DNA from 2 places in the Halobacillus shinanisalinarum genome. Region 2 is predicted to be linked to the other one. Evidence: riboswitches for the same ligand, from Rfam matches in the RefSeq annotation. Region 2 holds a riboswitch; the other holds the start of a gene.

Region 1 (12,001 bases), 1.5 Mb from region 2:
TTTCTTATAAATTAACTACTTGATTTAGACTTTCTTACTGCATTGGTAATACTAAGTGCCAGGCCGCCCCAAATAATAACAATGGTTATAATAAACATGACAATAGCCATTAGCGAGCAACCTCCTTCTCATCATCTGATTGTGTTTGATTCAATTCATTGTTCGGCCATTTTTTCATTGACATTAAAGAGCCAACAAAGATGGCGCCAATCGCGACGATCCATCCAAAGTTGAATAGGAAATCGATTGGATACCCTCCATATGCTGCCGATAATTCTGCTCGCAGGTTTTGCAGCATCATGTATCCAAGCACGATTGGTGTAATAACACCTAAACAGAAGCGCCACCACGTCCCCAATCTGATATCAGAAATCTCATTTGCATGGGATTGGAATCCCTTAAGTCCTTTGGCAAACCAAGCTAAAGCTACAACTTCAAACAATCCTGCTAAAGCTACACCAAAATTGTTAATGAAGTGGTCTACCGTATCTAATAGGTTCAGTCCCCCTTGTGTTGCATAAAGAAGAGAGAGGACCGCTGCCAAACCGCCGCCAAACATAATAGACTTACCTCTTGAAATATTAAATTTCTCAGATACTGCAGCTACATATGTCTCAGTAATGGAGATAAGTGACGACAACCCAGCCAATACGAGTGAAGCGAAGAACAGAAAGCCAAAGATTCTCGGTATACCTGGAATCTGACTAACAATTTCCGGAAATACCATAAAAGCAAGGCCAACTCCTCCGACTCCCTTTTCAGCAGCCAGTTGACTGACAGTTGTATCATAAGTGAAAGCCATAAAACCAATGGCCGCAAATACTCCAATCCCTGCAAGAATTTCAAAGGAGGAGTTTGCAAATCCTGTAATAAAGGCATTGTTTGTAATATCTGATTTCTTCGGTAGATACGAAGAGTAGGTAATCATAATAGCAAAAGCTATTGATAAACTAAAGAATATTTGTCCATATGCTGCTACCCATACTTGCGGGTCGGCTATACTAGACCAATCAGGGGTGAAAAACGCAGACAAACCAGCTGCAGCCCCATCAAGTGTAATGGCACGAATAACGATGATGATAAATAAAACAACTAAGGTTGGAATGAAAATTTTATTCGCTTTTTCAATTCCTTTTCTAACCCCTTTAGAAAGCACCCCTAATGTAATGATCCATACAATAAGTAGTGGGAGTAAAACCTTAGGTACTAGTCCCCCGAACGTACCTGGATCTGTTAGTGTTAAAAAGTCTCCTACGAAAAAGCTTGTAGGATCATCACCCCAAGATAAATTAAATGAATAATAAGCATACATAATTGCCCAGGCAATAATCACAGCATAGTAGGTCGAAATAACGAATGCTATGGTTACTTGCCACCAACCAATCCATTCAAAGCCCTTTCTTACTCTACCGAGTGATTTAGGAGCTGAGCCACGGTGCTTATGGCCAACTGTGTACTCTAAAATTAATAACGGTATACCAGCAGTTAGTAAAGCAAATAAGTAAGGAATAATAAATGCTCCGCCGCCGCTTTCGTACGCTGTAGCCGGAAAGCGCCAAATGTTGCCTAAACCAATTGCTGAACCCATGGCAGCAAATAAAAAGCCTGCCCTTGACCCCCACTGTGATCGATTTTCCATGTCTAAAGACCTCCCCTTAATAATCAGAATCCCTTTTAATACTTGTATGTGACAAGCAATGGAAAGAGAATGTTTTAAATCTTTATTTTTTTCTGATTATTTATACTTAGATTATAACCATACTGTTAAAGAGATGTCAAAGCTATATTTTGTATGCCCCAATAATAAAGATCAGTAGTTCAAATTTCCCCACTAGAACTGAAATTCCACATATAAAAAAGGAGTACTCAAATGTACCCCTCTTTTGAATATATTTACTTAGTCAAATAATTTTCTGGAAAAATATAGTGAATACACATTGCTAAAATCGCTATAACAATCAATGTCAACAAGAACGCCAGTAGCAGCTGTCCAGTAAATCCTAGTATTAAATAACCAACAGCTGCAGCGATAGCCGCAATAAATGCATATGGCAACTGGGTCATTACGTGGTCAATGTGATTCGATCCAGCCCCAGTTGAAGAAAGGATGGTTGTATCAGAAATCGGTGAACAGTGATCACCGAACACAGACCCAGCAAGAACTGCTGACAAGGCTGGCAGGACTAAATTCACATCAATTCCAACGGCAATTTCACCTGCGATCGGGAGCATAATTCCAAACGTTCCCCAAGATGTTCCCGTAGCTAAGGCCATAAAACCAGCCACAATAAAAATAAGGAAAGGTAAGAATGCAATGTTAATCGATGATTGGTTAACAAGAGTAACTAAATACTCCCCCGTTCCAAGCTGTCCGATTACATCGCCAATCATCCATGCAAAGACGAGAATATACACGGCCGGAAGCATTGCTTTTACACCTTCGCTTAAGACATGATTGATACCTGACTTGGGCTCTGCTTGTTTAACATAAAGTCCCCCTGCCACAAGAACAGCTATCACCCCGCCTATGAATAAAGAAATATTTACATTTGTATTAGCAAAAATACTTATTAGATTCACTGTTTCTGTTGAATTCCGTATCCCTGTAATAACCATTGACGTAACAGTTACTAAGATTAATGTCACAATAGGCCAGATGAGATGGGAGACCCTTCCATGCTCGTGTTCCTCAAATTCATCGTTTAAATCACCCGGAACATCCCCGACTTTATTAGGATCGATCAACTCACCAGTCTGCATAGCTCGCTTTTCATGTTTACGCATTGAACCAATATCTATCTTCATAAATACAGTCAAAAAGACGAGTAACAAGGCTGCAAAAACGTAAAAGTTATACGGAATCATTCTAATAAAGGCCTCAAGTGGTTGATAATTGGCAATTTCATTAGCCGCTAAAATACTGCCAATCGTTCCGATAATATAAGCTCCCCAACTGGAAATAGGCGAAATAACGGTAATCGGCGCTGAGGTAGAATCTATATAATACGCTAATTTTGCTCGAGAAATTTTATGTCGATCCGTCACAGGCCTAGCTACCTGCCCAACGGCTAATGCGTTAAAGTAATCATCGATAAAAATGATAATACCTAATAAAACCGGAACAAGTTTTGCCCCGTTACGAGTTTTAATACGGGTTACTGCCCATTTACCAAAAGCTCTGCTGCCACCGGAAGCTGTCATAAAAGCTGTTGCAACACCAAGTAGTAATAAGAAAGTTAGCAGATAAATATTACCTGTGTTGATAGCACCTTCGCTATAAAAAATGGTAGCAAATACAGTCCAAATCATTTGTATACCATCCATCACATTGAATTGTGTAAGCATAAAGGCTCCGACAATAATACCTGCTGCCAGAGACAGAATGACTTTTCTTGTTGCAATCACAAGAATAAGCATGAGTAATGGTGGAATAAGTGAATAAATCGTTCCTTCCAAAGTGGTTCCCCTCCATTTTATCTTAAGATGATAACGAGGTGCTTTTAGGAAGTCTACTGGAGATAAAATTGAGGAATTTTGAAAAGCTATTGCACACAAAAAAGACAATGATAGAAAATAACCTATCATTGCCATACAGCAGCAATTTGATTATCCTCCATTTCGATCAGTAGCGCACCATGCACCTTAAAAGCATGCATGACAGTGTAACCCTTGTTCAGGTGCACACCAGAATAAGGCAGCTTGACTGCTGCAATAAACTTCGGCAGGTCTTCCCTTTCATAAACGTGGTCATCGTTGTCATCCTCCCACTTGAATTACTAATGAAGTCCTGCGCCTCTACCTCACCGATCTGATAAGGTCACGCATATTTAATTCCTAAATAGTTTACCAAGATCTATCGTTTATTGCAAGCCTGTCATTGGTAGTGAAAAGGTTGGAGATTCCTCCCCTCCGTCGCCATTATAAAACTCAGGCACTTCACCCATAATCGTCCGAGAATCAACCGGAATATCATTAGTTACAACAGTTGTCTCAGTAGCAAAAGGAATAACAACTTGTAAGCTTACTTTAAAATTAATCCATAATTGAAAATGTGCAGCGTTAATACCGTACTCTGTTATTTCATTTCTAAATTGTGTCTGGACATCACCAATTACTTGCAACTGAACAGGCACTTCAGGTCCAAGGTTTGACAAGAGTGTATTATTTGTTGCCAATCCGATGGGGACTCTAATCAATGTGACCGGTTCTACACTCGGGTCTTCTTCAGACTGTTCAAGATCTGCCTCCAATGCTACATCCATTGGAAGATCATTTTGTTCCATTCGCCTGAGGAAATGTTGTACTCTTAAGGTGGTGTTTCTCAACGCTCTATTTACCACAACAGAATTCCAGCCCATAGAAACAATATTCCCTTCATTATCTTTTTCAATTTCCACCAAATCATCATAATTTATATCCTCAGAAATTTGTTTACTGACTGCTTCATTTATAGCAACCCTGGCCAGCTGGTGAGCCTTCGTTGTAGCAATTTCTTGTATGGCTGGAGTGATCCCTCGATCAATTAACCATAAACATGAACCTGTAATGATAGCAAAACAAATGAACGTGATAAGAATTCTTTTCCCTATTGAGGGTGGATTCGTCTTTTTAGTTCCCATAAAACAACCCCTCCTGCCCTATCTATATGTCAGGAAGGAGGGGTTTAAGCATCATGTTAGATAAGTTGTATCACATTTTATGAAATGTGCCATCGACCAGGCTATTATTGCTCCCTAAAAAATAATTTTACGTCCTTGCCACACATTTTTAAAAACCCAAAGATTTTGCAAGGACATCGCGAAGCAGTTCTGGCATATAATACCTTTTATATTCAGCGTAGGCAATCTCAGGAAAAAGCCTTCCGAAAGTAAAGGTATCTGCAGTAGCCAGGGTGTAAGTTTTTTGTTTATCAATATCCATCCCATTCATACGTACACTTTTGACATGTAATTCATCATCAGAACCTTCAAAGACCTCGATGTCAACACCTGTGAAAACCATTTTACCGATGACTTCACCTCGGAAACCTAAACCTTTCAAGCGGATTTCAGTCAATTTTCTTGTATGAGCCACTCGAATGACTTCAAGCAACTCATCCCCAGAAAGTTCGACTTTACACGGATTCATTGGATGAGGGCATATTCGATGAATATCTTCAGATGTCACTTGCCCTTCACCTAGATGGTCGAGCAACACACCAGCATTCAACATTGCGAGGTCTGCCCCTGTCCAATCCTGCATTCCTTTCGTAAACCTTTTCATAAGCGGCGTTTCCTTGAACCAGGCAATTTTTAAAGGATGCTCCAGATAGGCTACAGGAGTTTGCAGATGCTCCACAGCGCGTTCTCTCATCTTTTCCACTTGCTCATTTGCAAGACTATCCTTTTCCATATTTTCAGTCGATACAGCATAGGCTTCTTTTTTGCTTAAAGATTGTACAGCATGATCCCATTCTAATATAATTTCCCCTAAATGTGTGCCATGTTTGCCAACAGCAGTTAAGATGGAATTCCCTGTATGTTCACCATTTTGAAAAAGATGATGGGTATGCCCACCGATAATGACGTCAATCCCAGGATAATGTCTCGCAATCTCTTCATCATCGTACATACCGAGGTGCGAGAGCAGTACAACAATGTCCGCTTGTTTCTGTACCTCTGTTATTAGTTTGTCTAATATATCAAAAGGTGAAGTAATTGACCAGCCCAACATACTGTAAAATGTTTCAAATGGTGCAGTTAAGCCAAGAACAGCTATTCTCGTTCCATACTTCGTTTGAAAAATTTTATACGGTTTTAACCAATCTGGCTGGGGGGCTGTTTGTGACTGTAAGTTAGCGCAAACCACATCAAAATCAGCCTCCTCATACAGCGAATATAAATCCCCATAGGATAACGTGATTCCTTCATTATTACCTAAGTTTGCAAAGCTGTAGCCTGCCTGATTTAAAAGCTCAACATTTCCTTTGCCCATCAAGCCTTCTGTTATCGGGTGAAAACGATCCACATGGTCACCATTATCTAACAGCCAGTAACTTTCTTCATTTATATGATGTATCTTTTTTCTTTGATTGAAATAGCCGACAATTTGAGGCCAATTCTCAAAGTGGCTATGCAAGTCGCTGGTATAGTATAAAAAGATCTTTTCCTTCATTATCAGTCTCCTTATCCAATCCCTTGCCAAATTAACCGTATTCCGACTAAAATAAGCAGAATACGTAAAAACCATTCCACTGCTTGTCCATTTAATTTCCGATTAACAAATGCACCGCACATACCGCCTATGTAAGCACCCGGGATAAAGTACAAAGCACGGCTCCATTCCACATGACCTAAATAAATATGGGTTGCTGAACTTGTTATACTCGCAAAAAATATCATGAACATCGATGTAGCTGTTGCAATATGTGGAGGAAATCGAAAAAGCAGGATTAAAACTGGTACAGTAAGCGAGCCACCTCCAATTCCAAGCAATCCTGATAATACCCCCACACTAAAGGATAAAATGAAGCCGATCCCCAATGGAAACGTATAGGAAATGGTTTGACCATTTAGCACAACTACCCTCTTTATACCACTGATTGAGAATTTGTTACCCTCTTCCCGACTTCTGGGCAGAAAAAATAACAATGATATAACAATCATTACACTTCCAAATATTAATGCAAAATTATCCGTTTGAAAAAATTGATTAAGCCATGACCCGAAGATTCCTCCTGGAATACTCCCAATCAACAGGAGTAATCCTGCCTTCAAGTCTACTCGTTTATGCTTAATATACGACAACGTTGATGAAAGTCCTGTGAAAATCATTACAACTAGTGAAATCCCTACAATCTTCTGTGGCGTGACCCAATCAAACATATGATGGTGATCACCTAAGAATAAAAGAGCAGGCACTAATATAGACCCTCCGCCTAATCCTGCTACGCTTCCAACAAAAGATGCTAAAAATCCGATTACTAAAGCAATTACGATAAACATGGACAACCTTCTATCTGTATTAGAGATAATATTATAGTATCACGTTTTCTATGACGAAAACATGATTAGAAAGAGAATCCAACTCTTCAAGTGGTCATAAAGAGAAATTAAGGCTCGTTTAGTGAAGATTGTTGTTGTATATGAAGACCGCAAAAGGAAATATGCTCGCCTTTCCTCAGGGGGCTTGCATAGTTCCCTCTGCTACCTGTTGATCCGTCCTTTTATAAAGGTAAATAAATTACTTTAAATAGCAATAAACTCCTAGAAAATAGCCGAAATTAAAAAACCTCACAGATGTCAAACCTCCGTGCGGTATTGGTTCTTTTATTAGCCAATGAAACCTTCCATCTCGAATTTGAATAATGTTGAATTTTAATCTGTATTGTTTATTTGCTAAATACCTACCTCAAGCGATTTTAGAAAAAAACGCTTTTAAATAAGGCTCATCACCAAAACCTATGGTTGGATCCAGCGGCCCATGCAGATAATCTAGCTAGCTATGGTGGCTTTTCCGCTGTTGTTTGTGTGCTTAAGGGAGCGACTGTCTTTTATACATAGCCCCATCACAATAATGAAGAAGCCTATGATTCAGGAAAGTTAGGAGCGAAAGAAGGCTTAAAGTGAGCGATAAGCGCTGAAAACACACATATAACCCTCGTTATCGTGTTTTTGTTCTGTATAGCAGGTTACAGTTTTTCATTTATTTGGTTCATTACCATAATTACCTTCTAATGTCAGCCTTAGATTTTAATGAAGAGCCTTAAATAAAATCAAACTTCTTCAATCTAGGGGAGCACAAACAGGGCATAAAACATTCACCCGCTGGTTCTTGGTAAAGGGCGCCGCTTGCTTCCTGAAGATAGCACTGTTGCGCACCTCAATCTGACCGACTCTGTAACCACGGATACCGGTGTCATCATTGCGACGTATCGGTCAGCCTCAGAGCAATAATTATCGGCTCGGATAACGTCTTCCAAGTACAAACCACTCATTGAACGGTGGTTTGTATTTTTCATGCTTCTAAGTTCTTCACTAGATTTTTCTTATTCAATTAATTGGTGGCCCTATACATTAAGAAAACGCAATTCTTTGCTCCAGAATTGCGCCCTTCGTATTTGTTTTTTAGAAATAACTTTTTCCATCCCCTCACACATTTTATTACCGTATCACCTGAATTTTTATAAAACATTTCTTCTGGTGTTAATTATTTCGATTGGTTATGATTCGTAAACTCATGAGCCTGATGTAATACCAAATAGCTTCTGTTTTAACAGACGTCCGGTTGGTGTATCTGCCAGACCGCCCTCACCCGTCTCACGCAAACTTGATGGCATTTGTTTGCCAATCCGGTACATCGCGCCAATGACTTCATCACACGGGATCGTGCTCGTTACACCGGCGAGTGCCATGTCCGCCGATACAATCGCAAGTGATGATCCGCCTGCATTCCGTTTCACACAGGGCACCTCAACAAGACCAGCGACCGGATCACAAACAAGGCCGAGCATATTTTTCAGAGTCATGGCAAAGGCGTCAGCGGATTGTTGTGGTGTGCCACCCGCCATCTCCACGATTGCTGCAGATGCCATCGCTCCTGCCGATCCCACTTCTGCCTGACACCCCCCGGCAGCTCCGGAAATAAACGCGTTATTGGCAACGACAAATCCGAATGCACCGGATGTAAACAAGTAGCGCACCATCTGTTCACGGCTAGGATTCAACTGATTCTTGACCGCAAATAATGTTCCCGGTACACAGCCTGCACTACCTGCTGTCGGTGTTGCACAAATTGTTCCCATGGCAGCGTTGACTTCATTAGTGCCCATTGCTTTACTGACAGCATCCATCATGAGATTGCCAGATAACGGTGTGTTTTCTTTCATGTATTCCTGGACTTTGACCGCATCTCCACCGGTCAGACCGGTAACAGACACAACACCTTTAAGACTGTCTTCTATAGCTTTTTCCATCACATCAAGGTTCTTCTCCATCTCGGAAAACACTTCTTCCCGTGTTTTCTCCTTTACTTCCATCTCCTGTCGTATCATAACTTCAGAGATTAATATATTTTCCTTTTCAGCGACTTCTACTAATTCAGCAACTGTACGAAACATGTTATTGACTCCTCTTCTGAAATACATTTACGATTTCGCAAAAGCCTCAGACGTTATTAATGATACACAACCTTGCCTGACTATTGCATAATTTGAGACCATTTGCGCACGATTTGATGACCTTCACATGTGTCATTCCTTATTCAAATACTTTAACTGACAATCTTGGCAATCTGCTCAATATGATCAGCGTCTTCCATTTCCTTCAAAACACTGTCATGCACATTCTGATCCACTTCAATGACCATTAATGCCTCTGTGCCTACATCTTTCCGGTTCACTTCCATATGACCAATATTGATTTCATGTTTGGCTAAAATTTTTGTGATAGATGCAATCGCACCGAACCGGTCGTTGTGCATGATCAGAATGGCAGGGTGATTGCCGGACAGACGCAATTCAAATCCGTTTAGTTCCGTAATTTCAACCTTACCGCCACCAATCGAAATACCGATCAGCTCGAGCTGATCCGTGTCATTGCCGATAATCAGCCTTGCTGTGTTCGGGTGATCAACACCGGCATTGTCCTCAATAAATTCAATATCGAGCCCCCGCTCTCGAGCGATCTCCAGTGCCTGTTTCATCTTTGAATCATCCGTTTCGAACCCAAGCAGACCACCTGCTAGAGCAAAGTCTGTTCCATGACCCTTATATGTTTTTGCAAATGATTCATATAAATAGATACGCGCCCATTTCGGTTCTTTCCCAAATAAATTCCGTGCTGCTTTTCCAATTCGTGCAGCACCCGCTGTATGTGAGCTTGATGGACCGACCATGACCGGTCCGATAATGTCAAATACTGAATTAAATTTCACGACGCTCACCTCTTAAATTTTTATATTAAACAAGTACATTTCATTATTTATTTCTTACAACATGGTATATGATACTTAGGTTGACTCTGCTTTCTCATTTACTTCAATGAGCTGATCTACTCGACGGATTTTATAGTTTTTAAATATATATGACCCAATGAAGCCCCATAGTGCACTGAAGACTGCACATAAAGCTGCGACAATAGTTACCTTGATCGGATCATTAAACCCATACATAACTGCAAATCCTGCAATTGGTGTGGCCGTTCCAGTCGCTCCATTCACTAATCCTGATAATGCAATAAAAATTCCTGACGTTGCACCACCAAGAAAATTAGTAACATAAACAGGAATTGGGTTGGCAGAAATAATATCTACTTGTGACAATGGTTCAATTGCAACTGAAATGGTCGTTTTCCGATCTCCAAACTTCATGCGATGGAAAAAGACAAAATTCAAAAAGGATGAACCAAATACAGCTAACGCACCAATCGCCATCGGCTCACCTGTTAAACCTAACATAGCAGTCAAAGCCATGGAACTTAAAGGAGCTGTAGCTACAACAGTGATAACACCACCTAAAATAATTCCCATAACAATAGGACTCGCATCGGTTATTTGTGTAATAATTCCACCGATATTAAGTAGTGTAGCGTCGACAATTGGATCAGCGTAAACCGCTAATAAACGGACAAGTGGAGCTGCCACAATAATTGTAACAATTAAATCAAGTCCATTAGGCACCTTTGCCTCGATTTTCTTGACGACAAATGACATTAAATAACCTGCTAAAAATCCTGGTAAAAGTCCTAAACCTGCACAGGAGACACCAAGCATTAAAGCATAAACAGGTGAAACACCCATAGCTAGTGCAACAAGGGCAGCCGCAGCAACTCCGCCCATACTACCAGCCGCATCCCCAACTTGACCTAAAAACTCAATATTTAATAAATCTCCCCCCACATAACGTTGAAATGCCTCAACTAAAAAAGTGGCAATGGCTGCACTTGCTAGTGCCCCCATTGCTTTCATCCCTCTAGGTGCTTTGTAGCTAAAAAGGGTAAAAAAAGCTAGTACAATGAGTAATAGGACTGTTCCTTTGATAATTTCCATGATGTTCTCTCCCTCGATGGTTTGTGTACGTTGTCATGTTGATGAACTTTTTTAGCGTACATTTTCATTTTCGTTAACTTTGTATTCATTCATTGAGCGAACCTTGTTCAAGTAATTGTAAACGGTGAATTTAGAAACCCCTAGGACATGGGCAACATATTCTGTTGCTCCTTTAATCAAAAATGTCCCCTTTTCATCTAACTCACCGACACAATGCACTTTTTCTTCCATCGTCATCTGTATAGGTGCTTTATTGTAACGACTAATCACTTGATCAACCATATCTTGAATAACATCATGAACAGACTTGAAAAACGTTTCTGATATGTGTTTCGTCTGTTTATCTTCCTGAAAGTCAATAAAATGTTCGATTTCACCACCCATTTCCATCAGAAGACTAATATCGTAATTCGTACAAAGAGCACCAATAATTTTGTTGTCTTCATCTCTCAAAAAAACAGTAGTCGATTTCATAATCTGCCCTTTAGACGACTGTGTCCGATAACCAGGGATATCTTTAATATCTTCATGGTTTTTTCTTAATTCGTTTAACACTAAATCTGTAATGGGGGAACCGATTTCTCTTGAAGTGACATTCCCTGCAATATGGATTAATGATCGTTGTAAATCTGAAAAATCATGAACAACTACTTCACACCTTGGTCCAAACATGTTGACCATCATATCTGCTGTTCTAATCGCATGATCAAAAATCAATCTATTTTTTTCTCCTATTTTAATCACCCCTCTTATGTAATCGTTTTCAATAAGACCAATTTGTATTCTATCATGATTTGATTATTGTTAAAACATTTTTTTAAAGGTTAAAAAAATTTTGTTGTTGTTTTGAAATAAGGTTTGATTAAAGATATTTTTCCATCCCATTTGACTGCATAAAGTTTTGGTTAAGTTTGATCATTTTTGTGCTGTAATCTTCAACTAAAATCTTCAACTAAAATGTCCTATTCATGCAAAA
Region 2 (12,001 bases):
TTATTCTCTACAATCAGTACCCTCGAAGGTCGTTATAAACAGACTAACCCATGAATAGTAATCGTCCTTCCTATGCCTACAAAAAGGCGCCTTAAGTTGAAATATTCTTTTCATTCCCGGCCCCTATGCAAGTACAAAGCCCGTCTTCCCTTTATAGAATAAGGCGGACTTTGTTATTCTGTAATTACTCTCACGTAAAATATTCTAACTTGGCTTCCGGGAAATAAGTATCAATATATCCTCCCAGTGTATCTTTCATATCTTCCTGCTCTTCGTCCTGATAAACGTATTTGCCGATTCCATAGCGGCCCCATTTCCACTTTCTTTTGGATTCCTCAAGCTCAAGCTTACTCATAGGGTAGTTTTTCTCGATTACACGTTTAGCTGGCTTCGTAAACCGGTGCTGGATCAACTCAAATGTTAAATCTTTGACGGCGTGGGGAGGAAGGGCACTTTCTAAACGTTCAAACATTTCCTTATACCCTTCCTTCCAACCTTCGTGCAGGTAAATAGGGGCAACGATGAATCCTAAGGGATAGCCTGCTTCAGCTACCTTAGCAGCAGCCTTTATCCTCTCTTTGAGCCTTGAGGTGCCTGGTTCAAAATACTTTATAACATAATCATCGTTAATACTGAAACGAAACCTTGTACGTCCATTATGCTTAGCATCAAGTAAATGATCAACATGTGCGAATTTGGTTACAAACCGAAGCTTTCCATATTCCGACTGTCCGAAATATTCAATGGCATCTTTCAGTGTGTGGGTTAAGTGATCTACTCCCACAATATCTGATGTACAGGAAGCTTCAAAACGCGTATCCTCCGGCGCCCGTTCTTTCATGTATTCTTCTGCTGCAGCAAAAATTTCATCCGTATTAACATACGTTCGAATATATGGTTTACTACCCATCGTCGTTTGCAGGTAGCAATAATGACAATGACCCATGCAACCTGTGGCAAAAGGGATGGCGTATTCTGCGGAAGGCTTCGAGGTATCAAACTTTAACGTTTTACGGACACCGACCACAAGCGTAGACTTGGCTACACGATATTTTTGAAAATCGTTCTCCCCTGGCAAATTCCTAATTTGATTATGGGAGGTTGTATGCTTGATTTCCAGGCCCATCTCATTAAATTTATCAATAAGTTCTCTGCCTCGCGGATATTCTAACGCACGAGGTTCTACGTAAACAAGCTGGGGAACGAAAGGCTTAACCATAAAAACTCTCCCCGTTCGAACCAAATGCTTCGCGATATGCCTGTTCCGCTTGATTCTTCGTCTTATAGATTGCAACCTCATCTGTCAAAGGATAGTATGTCTCGTACACAAATAAGGATAGCTGCTCGGGGTTTTCCGGGTTTTGAACGACCGCCGCTTCTTGAACATTAGCCACGTCTTGTGCATGAGGATTTCGTATGATTATATAGACAATCTCTCCAGCGTTATAGGTTTCAGGTATATCCATTGATCTCACCTGTCCTCCCTTAAAGTTTATTTTATTGTTTTCTAAAAGGAGAAAATTTATTAAAAAGTTGTCGAATGAAAACATCGACAAAGATCGTTACATCCTGTGACAACGTCGACACGAGAACGCTTCTTGCGCGTCGCAAGAAGTTCGCGAACGTTTTGAGGACCACAGCGTATGCCTTTCATACGTGAGGATCGGAAAAACCGAGCAACGAGGAAACTCGCCGTTTATCATTCGGTGACTTTTTGAACCTCCTCTTAAAGAGAAAACTCAAGGAAGGTACCGATATCAATACCTTTATTAATAGTTCTTCCAATACTTTGCAGGTGATTTACCCATATGGATGATCATCATGACCCACGCTACTTCCGAAACAATAAGGCTAGAGTAGAACATCATCCACGAAAAGGAAAACATTGCAGGTGTTTCAATGAACAACACTTGAAAATAATAAACCCACATTCCCACAAGCAGAATCGTTTGGATAATGGCAAATGTTGTCTTCTTCAAATTTATAAAAATAAACGGGGTAACGGTCGCAATTAACATGAAAATAACTACAATATCCATTTAATCACCTCCTGTTAAAAGGTTTCCCTTAGAAGTAAATTCTTATTACGCCATTTTGGACTATCCCCTACGTTTACAGTCTGTTTGTTGATCTGCTGTCTCTCTTAATGATTTATGTAAGTATTTCTTTGAGAACAAGCGTTATTCTGTGTACCCTTGATGCTGTGGTGTACAAATATCACACCCATTTAGCATTTACACTTCCTCCTTTATGTAGTAATCATTTATTTTATCGGTAACAAAAAACCATAGTTCTTTAGTTTCAGTTCGAACTATAGCGGCTGTGGAGATTTCGGTTAATCTTTGAAATTCCTGTTTTTTTAAAAAGTATTTCTGAAATGTCCTTGTAGTAAAGCGGATTTTTTGTTATAGTACACTCAATTAAATATTTTCTTATTTCAGTACTTTTGAAGTAAGGATAGAGGAGCAAAGACCATTAGTACACAATAGGAGGATTAATGAGATCCCATGACTATTGTGAAAAGGGGAATTTGCCGAAGCGGAGAGAATCTCATGTTCTTGAAGCTGGTTCTGCTATTGAATAAATACAGGGCTGTCATATAGGAAACTATATGGAGGGCTATCTTACGCAGGAACGATTTTTTTATAAATATGTTTCTACGGCAACAGCGAACCCTTCGTTGTTGCTTTTTTGCGTGTACTTCTGAATGGCCCCGGACCACCTCTGAATTTAAAATTATACAAAAGGGTGTGAAGTTATGAATTTCGGCCAAGTTTTAACTGCCATGGTAACCCCGTTTGACCATAACGGTGAGGTTGACTTTAGTGCTACGAGGACCTTAGTTAATCATTTGATCACGAATGGTTCTGATGGATTAGTGATAGCTGGTACAACTGGGGAATCTCCTACATTAACGACAGAGGAAAAAATAGACTTATTCAAATTTGTGGTGAAAGTTGTTGACGGAAGAGTTTCAGTCATAGCCGGAACTGGATCAAACAACACAAATGCTTCAATCAGTTTGACAAGGCAGGCGGAGGCAGCAGGTGTCGATGGGATCATGCTCGTTGCTCCATACTACAACAAACCTTCACAGGAAGGCTTATTTCAGCACTTCAAAGTGATTGCTAATTCCACATCATTACCAGTCATGCTTTATAATATACCGGGACGAAGTGTAGTTAACATGTCAGTAGAAACGACTGTACGCCTATCTGAAGTCAACAATATTGTATCTGTAAAAGAGGCCAGTGGTGATTTAGATGCCGTGGCAGAAATTATTAGTAAGACGGCTGATGAGTTTACGGTGTACAGTGGAGATGATGGGATGACATTACCCGTCTTATCCATTGGGGGAACAGGAATTGTTTCCGTTTCTTCACACATCATCGGAAATGAAATGCAAGAAATGGTCAATAACTTTATGAGAGGTGATGTCAGAAGGGCTGCTTCGATACATCGTGAACTTCTCCCAATCATGAATGCACTATTTGCTGCCCCAAGCCCTTCACCAGTAAAAGCAGCGCTAAATATGAGAGGGATACATGTCGGGGATGTTCGCCTACCATTACTGCCTTTGAACAAAGAAGAAAGAGAAGTACTACAAAGAACCCTGCCGCCTAATGAAATAGAGGCTGTTGGTTGAATAACAAATAAGAGCCCACATTAGCAGAGTGAAAATTCAGCTAATGTGGGTTTCTTTAGGCAAGATTATTTGTCACACCTCTGCAAGACTCGGGAACTGCATGAGCGAAGTGGAGCGGTAGACAGATCTTCTTTTTGCCATTCCCATAGCTAGCCCAGCTCTCTTTTACCATTTATGATAAATTTTACCACTATGAATCTAACTACGTTTTTATTTTAGGAATTCCCATAATGTCCTTTTATCCAAAGTCAGATTTATCAGTATCATTTATTATAGGAATTAGCACCAGTTTATTCTTTTATATAACTATTTAGTTTCTCATATATGCCTAATAAATGTTGCCTTTCCTCTTCTGTTAGCTTTTCGAAAAGATTTCTACGCAGTGCTTTTCCTTCTTTGTGTGCTTTGTTGATCATACTATTCCCTTTGTCAGTAATTGCTAAGTATATAATTCTACGATCGTCATCATCAATAAGTCGAACAGCTAATTTTTTTTGTACTAGCTTTTCAGATAAGTGAGTTAGAGAAGGAGGGGTTAAGCCTAAAGCCCCTGCGATATCTGATGGACGACTTTTTCCGCTTCTCTTCAAGTGGCTGAGAACAAGTATATGAGAAATGCCGAGGCTTTCCTTGAACATTTTATTCCATTGAATGATTAAATTGTTCGTGACCTGATCCATGGAATGAATTAGTTCAAAAATAGTTTGCTCTTTCATTTATATCCCTGCTTTCTATAGTAAGTGCCCCTAGGAAAACAGGGAGCTCTCACAGTATATTAATATTTTATTGAGCAGAAAATCCGCCGTCAATAACTAATTCTGAACCAGTGATATAAGATGATTCATCTGATGCAAAGAACAATGCAGCGTTTGCAATATCTTCTGAATGACCTAATCGTTGCAGAGGAGTTGCTTGAATTAAATGCTCAAGAAGCTCATTGGATGTGCTTAACGATTGAGTCATTGGTGTTTCAATAATACCAGGGAAAAGAGTATTTACACGTACCCCCTGATAACCAAAATTTGTTGCAGCTGCTTTAGATAGCGCACGAACTGCCCCTTTTGAAGCAGAATAATGATTAAATCCTTGGCCAATTTGAGCAGTATAAGAAGAAATATTAATGATTGAACCTTTCTTTTGATCTGCCATATTTGGAGCCACATGTTTAATACCAGCAAATGGCCCAAAGCCATTAATGGATAGCATTTTTTGCCAATCATCCAGGTCAATTTCTTGGTATGGTTTTTCTGATGAAATCCCAGCGTTGTTTACAAGAATATCAATTTTTCCGAAGCGATCGTTCACTTCCTTAGCTAATTCTTTCCAATCCTCGTCTGAAGCAACATTTAATTTCATTCCATATACATTTTCTTTTTGATTTGATTTTTTAAGTGCTGCCTCATTAATATCTGCGGCAATCACAATAGCTCCTTCTTGACTGAAAAGGTCAACCATACGTTCACCAATACCTGAGGCTCCACCGGTAATAATTGCAACTTTGTTATTTAATCGTCCCATTATATAATCCTCCTTAACGTAATTTTATTGTTCCACCATCGACCATAATGGTTTGACCAGTAATATAATCAGAATCATTGCTTGCTAAGAAGACAGCTGTTCTACCGATATCTTGTTCTGGATCACCAAGGCGGCGATGTGGGATTTTATTAATCATCGCATCGTATAAATCTTGGGAGCTTTGACGCCATTGTTCAACACCTGGAGTAAGCGCAATCGGTGCGATTACGTTCACGTTAATTCCATCCGGTCCCCATTCGTTCGCTGCAACACGAGAAATTCCTCGAATAGCCTCTTTTGCAGCAGCATAAGAAGTTTGTGTGACTTGTCCATCAATTCCAGCACCTGATGCAAAGTTAATAACCTTACCACGAGACTCCTTTAATTCAGGGTAAGATGCTTTCATGAAATGGAATGTAGGATAGAAGCCCGTTCCGAAAGATAAATCAAAGTGCTCCAACGTTGTTTCAACGAAAAGATCCTGTCTTGATACATGTGCATTATTGACTAATATGTCCAACTTACCAAACTTTTTAACAACTTCTGTAACTATCTCATCAACATTTTCTTTAATTGAGATATCTTTAATAACAAGTAAACCTTCTGTATATTGATTCAATTCGGCAAAGGTTTCCTTTCCTTTTTCTTCATTTACATCAACAATTGCAATGTTAGCACCTTCTTTAGCCATAGCAAGAGCAATCCCTCTACCAATACCAGAAGCACTGCCTGTTACAATCCCAACTTTCCCTTGTAATCTCATTAGTATTACCTCTTTTCGTATATATTTAGATGTTTAAATATTTAATATCTAAATAATAACAAATTTTTTACCGAATGCAACAAAAGTGAACTTTGAGTACATTAATACATCACATATTTTTCTCCATGAAAATAACCCATTTAAGAAAGTTGATTATTACATTGCCCGAAAAAATAATGGACGCTAATCTTGGAAAAAATTGATCTAATTGACGAAATGCTTATCTATCTATAACAAAATTATTCATCTAAGCTTCTTCCTTAAAGAGGATCTAAAAAAGGCCGAAATATACAATATTCATTCATAAATATTGTATATTTCAGCCTTATATCACAGCACCTAAATTAATTTTTATAGATAAAATAAAGTCGAAAAAAACCTCATTTACTTATGATACGGCTCCCCCCGATTAATCTTAAAGGCTCGGTAGATTTGTTCCACTAACACCAACCGCATCAACTGGTGAGGGAGTGTCATTATTGAAAAAGACAACCCAAAGTCACTTCTTTCCATAACTTCATCGCTTAAACCTAGTGATCCACCAATGACAAAAGCGACCTTGCTCTTTCCATACGTAGCAAGGTCGTCGATTTTTTTGGCAAGTTTTTCTGAAGTCAGCTGTTGACCGTTGATTTCAAGCGTGATGACATGGGTGTCGTGGCCAACCTTGGACAGGATTCGTTCTCCTTCTTTTTGCTTCACTTCAAGTATTTGTGCTTCACTTAAGTTTTCGGGTGCTTTTTCATCAGATACTTCGATAACCTCTACTTTGGCGTAGGGAGATAGACGTTTTGTGTATTCCTGGATGCCCTGTTTCAAGTATTTTTCCTTTAATTTTCCTACGGTAATGATGGTGATTTTCATGTGTTGTCCTCCGTGTACAATGTTTGCTCTAAGTGTACCATTTGTCTACGCAATCTGTTTATCGTTTAAGAAAAAGAACAATCTTTTGGTGTTAGGGAACAATCCCTTGGTGTTAAGGGACAATCATGTGAGACAGGGAACAATCTCCGTAATAGACTCATATCGCAACATGAGTTATTCCTTATCATCCTCCTCTAGCATCAAAATCCGCTCCATCATCGTTGGGTGACCATACCTGAAAAATTTCACTAGTGCCGGTGGGTTGACATCACTTAGCCCGTTGACTGTCAATTCCTGAAAAGCACCGACAGCAGCTTCCTTATCTTCTGTCATTTCAATGGCGTATTCATCCGCTGATTTCTCAGCTCCGCGCGAGAGCGCCAGTTCAATTGGACTCGCTGCGAAGGAGAGCAAGGAAAGGATAATAAATAGGGCGGGTAATGACGAAATGTCGGCAACACTTTTCACACCCCAGTTTGAACCCCATTTACGGATTACAGTGTGCAGCAGTCGATAGGCGAGATATAGTCCGATCAGGCTGGAAATGATGACACCTGCTAGATTATAGTAAAGATGGTTCATCACATAGTGACCAATTTCGTGCGCCATAATGAACAGGACTTCCTTATTCTTGAGATGATTTAAAGTTGTATCCCATAGGACGATGCGCAAGTTTGAGCCGATACCGTTCACATAAGCATTCATCGCATTCGTTTTTTCGGACATATCCACTTCATACACACGTTCTGCGGGAATATCTGCTTTATCAGCCATGTTAAGGATTTTTTCTTCTAATACTGGATCATCTAGTTCAGAAAAGTCGTTGTATAATGGATCAATGACAACTGGTTGAATGTACATCATGAAGATGAGAAATGGAATGAGCAATATCCAGGCATACAGCCACCATCGTTTTGTGAAACGTTTCATGAGCCAATATAAAACAGTAATGAGGACGGACATGATAAGAACCCCTATCCAAAAGCCTAACAGTTCGTCCCGCATCCAACTTGAGAAGCTTTGGGTCGAGATGCCGTAAGTAACAGAAAGCACACGTTCAGCATAATAGATTGGGAACGTAAGAATCCAGGTAAAAGCCGATAATAGCAATACATAGATTGGAATTTTGATAAAGGAAAATCTTGATAGCCTTTCACCAAATTGTTTAAAGATCGGAGAAACCCCAAAAATAAGTACACCTAAATAGATTAGTCCTTCTAAAGGCAGTCCGACAAAAAACAGGAAGTCCTTATACCTGGAAAAATCCTGGCTTAGTTCTAGTTCCTTCGCCGTCATGAAGGTGACAGGGTCAGCTGCTGTACCTTGATAGGATACGGGTACCCCAGTGCCTGTCCAATGGAACAAATAAAGGTAGACGAGATAGGCATAGATGGGGAAAAGAATAACAGTCCATAGCACAAATCGTTTTTTCATCCTTATTGCGCCTCCGTTCTTAAATACACTCTTTACTACTTGTACGAGTTCTATTCATTTTTAGAACCGTCATTCTTTTACCAAGGCCTACTCCTAACCATAATGGTTTTAGATGGAGATTGGTGAAATGACTGCTAAAACTTTTTTAGATACAGCTATGGTGGAGCGTTGAAAAAACTCCTGAAAATAAAAAAAGCCAGCTCCGAATGGCTTCGGAGCTGACCTTTTATAGTGGTAATCAACGCTTTTATCTGCGAAAAGCTTTTTTTTGCTGTAGCATTTTGACTCGATGATCCTGATCTGACCGTCTAATTTTTCGGGAAATCTGAAAACCTTTTTAAACAGTCACCAGTTGTTCAAGTACCTTACTTTCTGTCTCGTCTTCTTTCTGTAATTCTTCAAACGAGTAGACACCCTCCATATAGATTTGGTGCCATAGCATGAACATCAACACCGTCCATATTTTCCTGGAATAGTCACCCTTTTGTTGAACGTGAGCTTCAAGCAAATCGAGGACGACAGACTTGTGGATGAGATGGTCTGTCTCACTTGTTGCAATCAGGTTTTTCGCCCAGTCGTACAGCTCGTTTCTTAACCAATGGCGAATCGGAACAGGGAATCCTAGCTTCTTTCGGTCGAGCACATGGTCTGGCACAATGCCGCGTACAGCTTTACGTAAAATCGATTTTGTCGTCCCGTCAGCAATTTTACTTGCAACCGGAAGCTCGCGAGCGGCATTGAATACTTCCTTATCTAAGAAGGGAACACGTAACTCAAGAGAATTTGCCATCGTCACTTTATCTGCTTTTAACAAAATGTCGCCTCGCAGCCATGTGTGAATATCAACGTATTGCATTTGGTGGACAGGATGCTCTTCCTGAACATTTTCATACAAGCTTTTCGTCAATGATTGATAGGTCCTATCTTTTCTGAAATTAGCGAGTAGTTGTTCTTTTTCACGTTCTTCAAACATCTTGGCGTTACCAATATAACGGTCTTCCAATGGAGTTGTACCACGTTCCAGAAAGCTCTTGCCGCGCATACCTTCAGGAAGAATATGGGCCACTTTTTGAAGTGCTTTTTTTACAACAGGCGGCATCGAATTAAAGGCCTTCAATGACTCGGGCTCACGGTAAATATTGTAGCCGCCGAACAGCTCGTCCGCACCCTCGCCTGATAATACAACAGTGACATACTTTCTCGCTTCTCGTGCAACAAAATAAAGTGGTACACATGCTGGGTCTGCTAATGGATCATCCATGTGCCACATGATTTTCGGAAGCTTCTGAACATATTCTTCTGGTGTGATGATATAGGAATGGTTTGTTACATTAAGCCTATCAGCTGTTTCCTTTGCCACATCTACCTCTGAATAACCTTCACGTTCAAAACCTACAGAGAACGTTTTAATATTCGGGTTGAAGTCTTTTGCAATCGCAACAATGATTGATGAATCAATCCCTCCAGAGAGGAATGAGCCCACAGGTACATCACTGCGCATATGCACATCTACCGAATTGATCAATGAATCCTGAATTCGTGTAATCATTTGCTTTTCATCCGTGAGCACGGGGTTGAATGTCGCATGAAAATAGCGTTCAATAAGAAGCGGCTCTCCCGGCGTTTTTATAAAATAATGACCTGGTTCCACCTTGTGAACGCCTTCGGTTAGGGTTAATGGTTCTGGTGCATATTGGTAGCTTAAGTAGTGCTGCAAAGCCTCCGTGTCCACCTGGTCACCTGCTTGTGCCAGGCTTTTCTTCTCAGACGCAAAACTTAAGCTATCCTCATTTTTCGTATAATAAAAAGGTTTGATACCAAATGGGTCACGGGCCCCGTACAAACTCTTTGTTTCCTTGTCCCAAATGAGGATGGCAAACATTCCACGTAACTTGCTGAAAGCTTGTTCTTGCTGATCCTGGAAAAGAACAGCAATCACTTCCGTATCTGACTCGGTTTGAAACGTGTAGCCTTTAGCTATCAGTTGTTCACGGAGTTCCACATAGTTATAAATCTCACCGTTGAACACCATCCAGTAACGTTCATTCTCAAAATGAAAAGGTTGTTGGCCGCTTTCAATATCAATAATACTTAACCTTCGAAATCCAAGTGAGATCCCATCGTCGTGATAGTAGCCTTCATCATCTGGTCCACGATGTTTAATGAGATTATTATTAGCATTAAATGCTTGCTCATACTCTTGAGTGACTTGATTTCCTTTATTGTGTAATATCCCAATAAATCCGCACATAGGGAATCCTTCTTTCTTTAGAAAATAGTTGTTACCATCTCGAACCTTGATACGCACAGTATATGATTGTACTAATAATATACACATTTTTAAAAACGGTATTCTCATATGAATGAAGCAATATGATCTACCGTTTTTGTCTGTTTTGTAAAAAGGGCACGTATTTAAAATTCAAAGTATGGTGAGCATTTTAAAGATGCTTGTTTATAGATATTGTACCACGTTTTAGATATATCATATAGAAATATCTAAACGTTTTTAAGTACCTTAGCTCCTCTATGCCCAGACAACCAGCTCTTATTGTACAGTAATGAAAACCGATATTTCTCGGTCATATTACTTTTCACAGAGAATTTTTCGAACGTTAGTTGTATGTTTAAGGAGAGACACTACAGTTTCTTAACCTCAATATCTTCCTGCACGAGATGTTGTGTCACAGAGGGGATGTTCTGCAAACCTTCTGCCAAAAATGGTGGCTGTAAATGCATAGAGACCAGTTCACTGATGGGAAACCATTGGTAAATCAAGCGTTGGCCCTCCTCACCATGGAAAGGGTCCGTTCCAAACATGGGATGCTTGCCCCTTGAAGAAAGTATGTAATAGAAACCCAACTCATGGAAATTCTCCTGATTATATTGAAAGAAATTCTCAACAACCCATGATAAATTCTTTACTTTAGTATCCCATCCTAACTCTTCTTTGATTTCGCGAACGACGGCCTTATCGGCTGGTTCACCTATTTCCACTCCCCCTCCAGGCAGTGACCAATGATGCTCATCCCATTGTTTATGAAGAAGTACATGGTTTTGCTCAACTAAAATACCCACCGCACGATAATTGAATTTAGTTGATCCTATTTTAAAACGAATATCCATCAAAACCCTCCTTAATTAATCACTTCTTCAAGCGTCAAGGAAATCAATGAAGCGTTTTGTTTTCCGAGTGTAGTCATAATACTTTGGAAAACCCGATCCCTCTTTTGGATAGAAATATCTGTGATGCTATGGTTCATTTCAAAAACGGCATAAAAGTACAATTCCTCGCCAGCATCCCGGGTGTACATCTGAAGCCCTGGATAAATCACGTGCCATTTGATTAACTGCAAAAGCAAGTGTTTCTATATCGGATTCCACTGCTTTCCGATCACCTATCCGCACAGCCAGTTCGGTGATTGTTCCATACAATGTGTCTATTGTCATCACTACTATTCCCTCTTCTTTTGCATTGGTTGAAACATATTGATATGCATTCAACTATGGCTTACAATAATAAGATGGCAATGAGGCTTATTATGTTTTTCAGTTTCATGATTATTCCTCCAAGAAGGGGTGGCAAAACACTTATCTTAATATAATTCGATGTGATTGATAAATCATCCTTCAAGTTATGTATAAATTTGGAGTTTTATTTAAAAAAGCTCTCTCGCGATGAGAGAGCTTTTCAAGCTGACGATATTCACGAATAATAAATGGTTATACTAATTGCTCCACCAGCTCAATAACAGATTCGATATCTTCCCGACTCA

What was found. A riboswitch is a leader RNA that binds a small molecule or an ion and turns the genes downstream of it on or off. The one in region 2 is predicted to bind lysine.
Region 1: linked by a shared signal. The riboswitch ahead of MUO14_RS04610 (Na+/H+ antiporter NhaC family protein) and the one ahead of dapA (4-hydroxy-tetrahydrodipicolinate synthase) in region 2 are both predicted to bind lysine.

What each region holds. Positions count from the first base shown of each region.
Region 1 covers NZ_CP095074.1:861,420-873,420, forward strand. Annotated here, with positions in the region: gene MUO14_RS04600 (methionine/alanine import family NSS transporter small subunit) at 12-110, opposite strand; gene MUO14_RS04605 (sodium-dependent transporter) at 110-1,639, opposite strand; gene MUO14_RS04610 (Na+/H+ antiporter NhaC family protein) at 1,894-3,456, opposite strand; lysine riboswitch at 3,619-3,806, opposite strand; gene yunB (sporulation protein YunB) at 3,861-4,619, opposite strand; gene MUO14_RS04620 (bifunctional metallophosphatase/5'-nucleotidase) at 4,768-6,153, opposite strand; gene MUO14_RS04625 (sulfite exporter TauE/SafE family protein) at 6,165-6,983, opposite strand; gene sdaAA (L-serine ammonia-lyase, iron-sulfur-dependent, subunit alpha) at 8,216-9,097, opposite strand; gene sdaAB (L-serine ammonia-lyase, iron-sulfur-dependent subunit beta) at 9,250-9,912, opposite strand; gene MUO14_RS04640 (PTS sugar transporter subunit IIC) at 9,988-11,025, opposite strand; gene MUO14_RS04645 (helix-turn-helix transcriptional regulator) at 11,077-11,742, opposite strand.
Region 2 covers NZ_CP095074.1:2,319,515-2,331,515, forward strand. Annotated here, with positions in the region: gene MUO14_RS11375 (DoxX family protein) at 1-38, shown strand, start outside; gene splB (spore photoproduct lyase) at 191-1,219, opposite strand; gene MUO14_RS11385 (transcriptional regulator SplA domain-containing protein) at 1,212-1,466, opposite strand; gene MUO14_RS11390 (spore morphogenesis/germination protein YwcE) at 1,770-2,039, opposite strand; lysine riboswitch at 2,451-2,630, shown strand; gene dapA (4-hydroxy-tetrahydrodipicolinate synthase) at 2,759-3,646, shown strand; gene MUO14_RS11400 (MarR family winged helix-turn-helix transcriptional regulator) at 3,937-4,362, opposite strand; gene MUO14_RS11405 (SDR family NAD(P)-dependent oxidoreductase) at 4,430-5,164, opposite strand; gene MUO14_RS11410 (SDR family NAD(P)-dependent oxidoreductase) at 5,178-5,927, opposite strand; gene rlmH (23S rRNA (pseudouridine(1915)-N(3))-methyltransferase RlmH) at 6,312-6,791, opposite strand; gene MUO14_RS11420 (M48 family metallopeptidase) at 6,966-8,225, opposite strand; gene asnB (asparagine synthase (glutamine-hydrolyzing)) at 8,563-10,476, opposite strand; gene MUO14_RS11430 (NUDIX hydrolase) at 10,866-11,351, opposite strand; gene MUO14_RS11435 (hypothetical protein) at 11,490-11,678, opposite strand; gene ltaE (low-specificity L-threonine aldolase) at 11,949-12,001, opposite strand, start outside.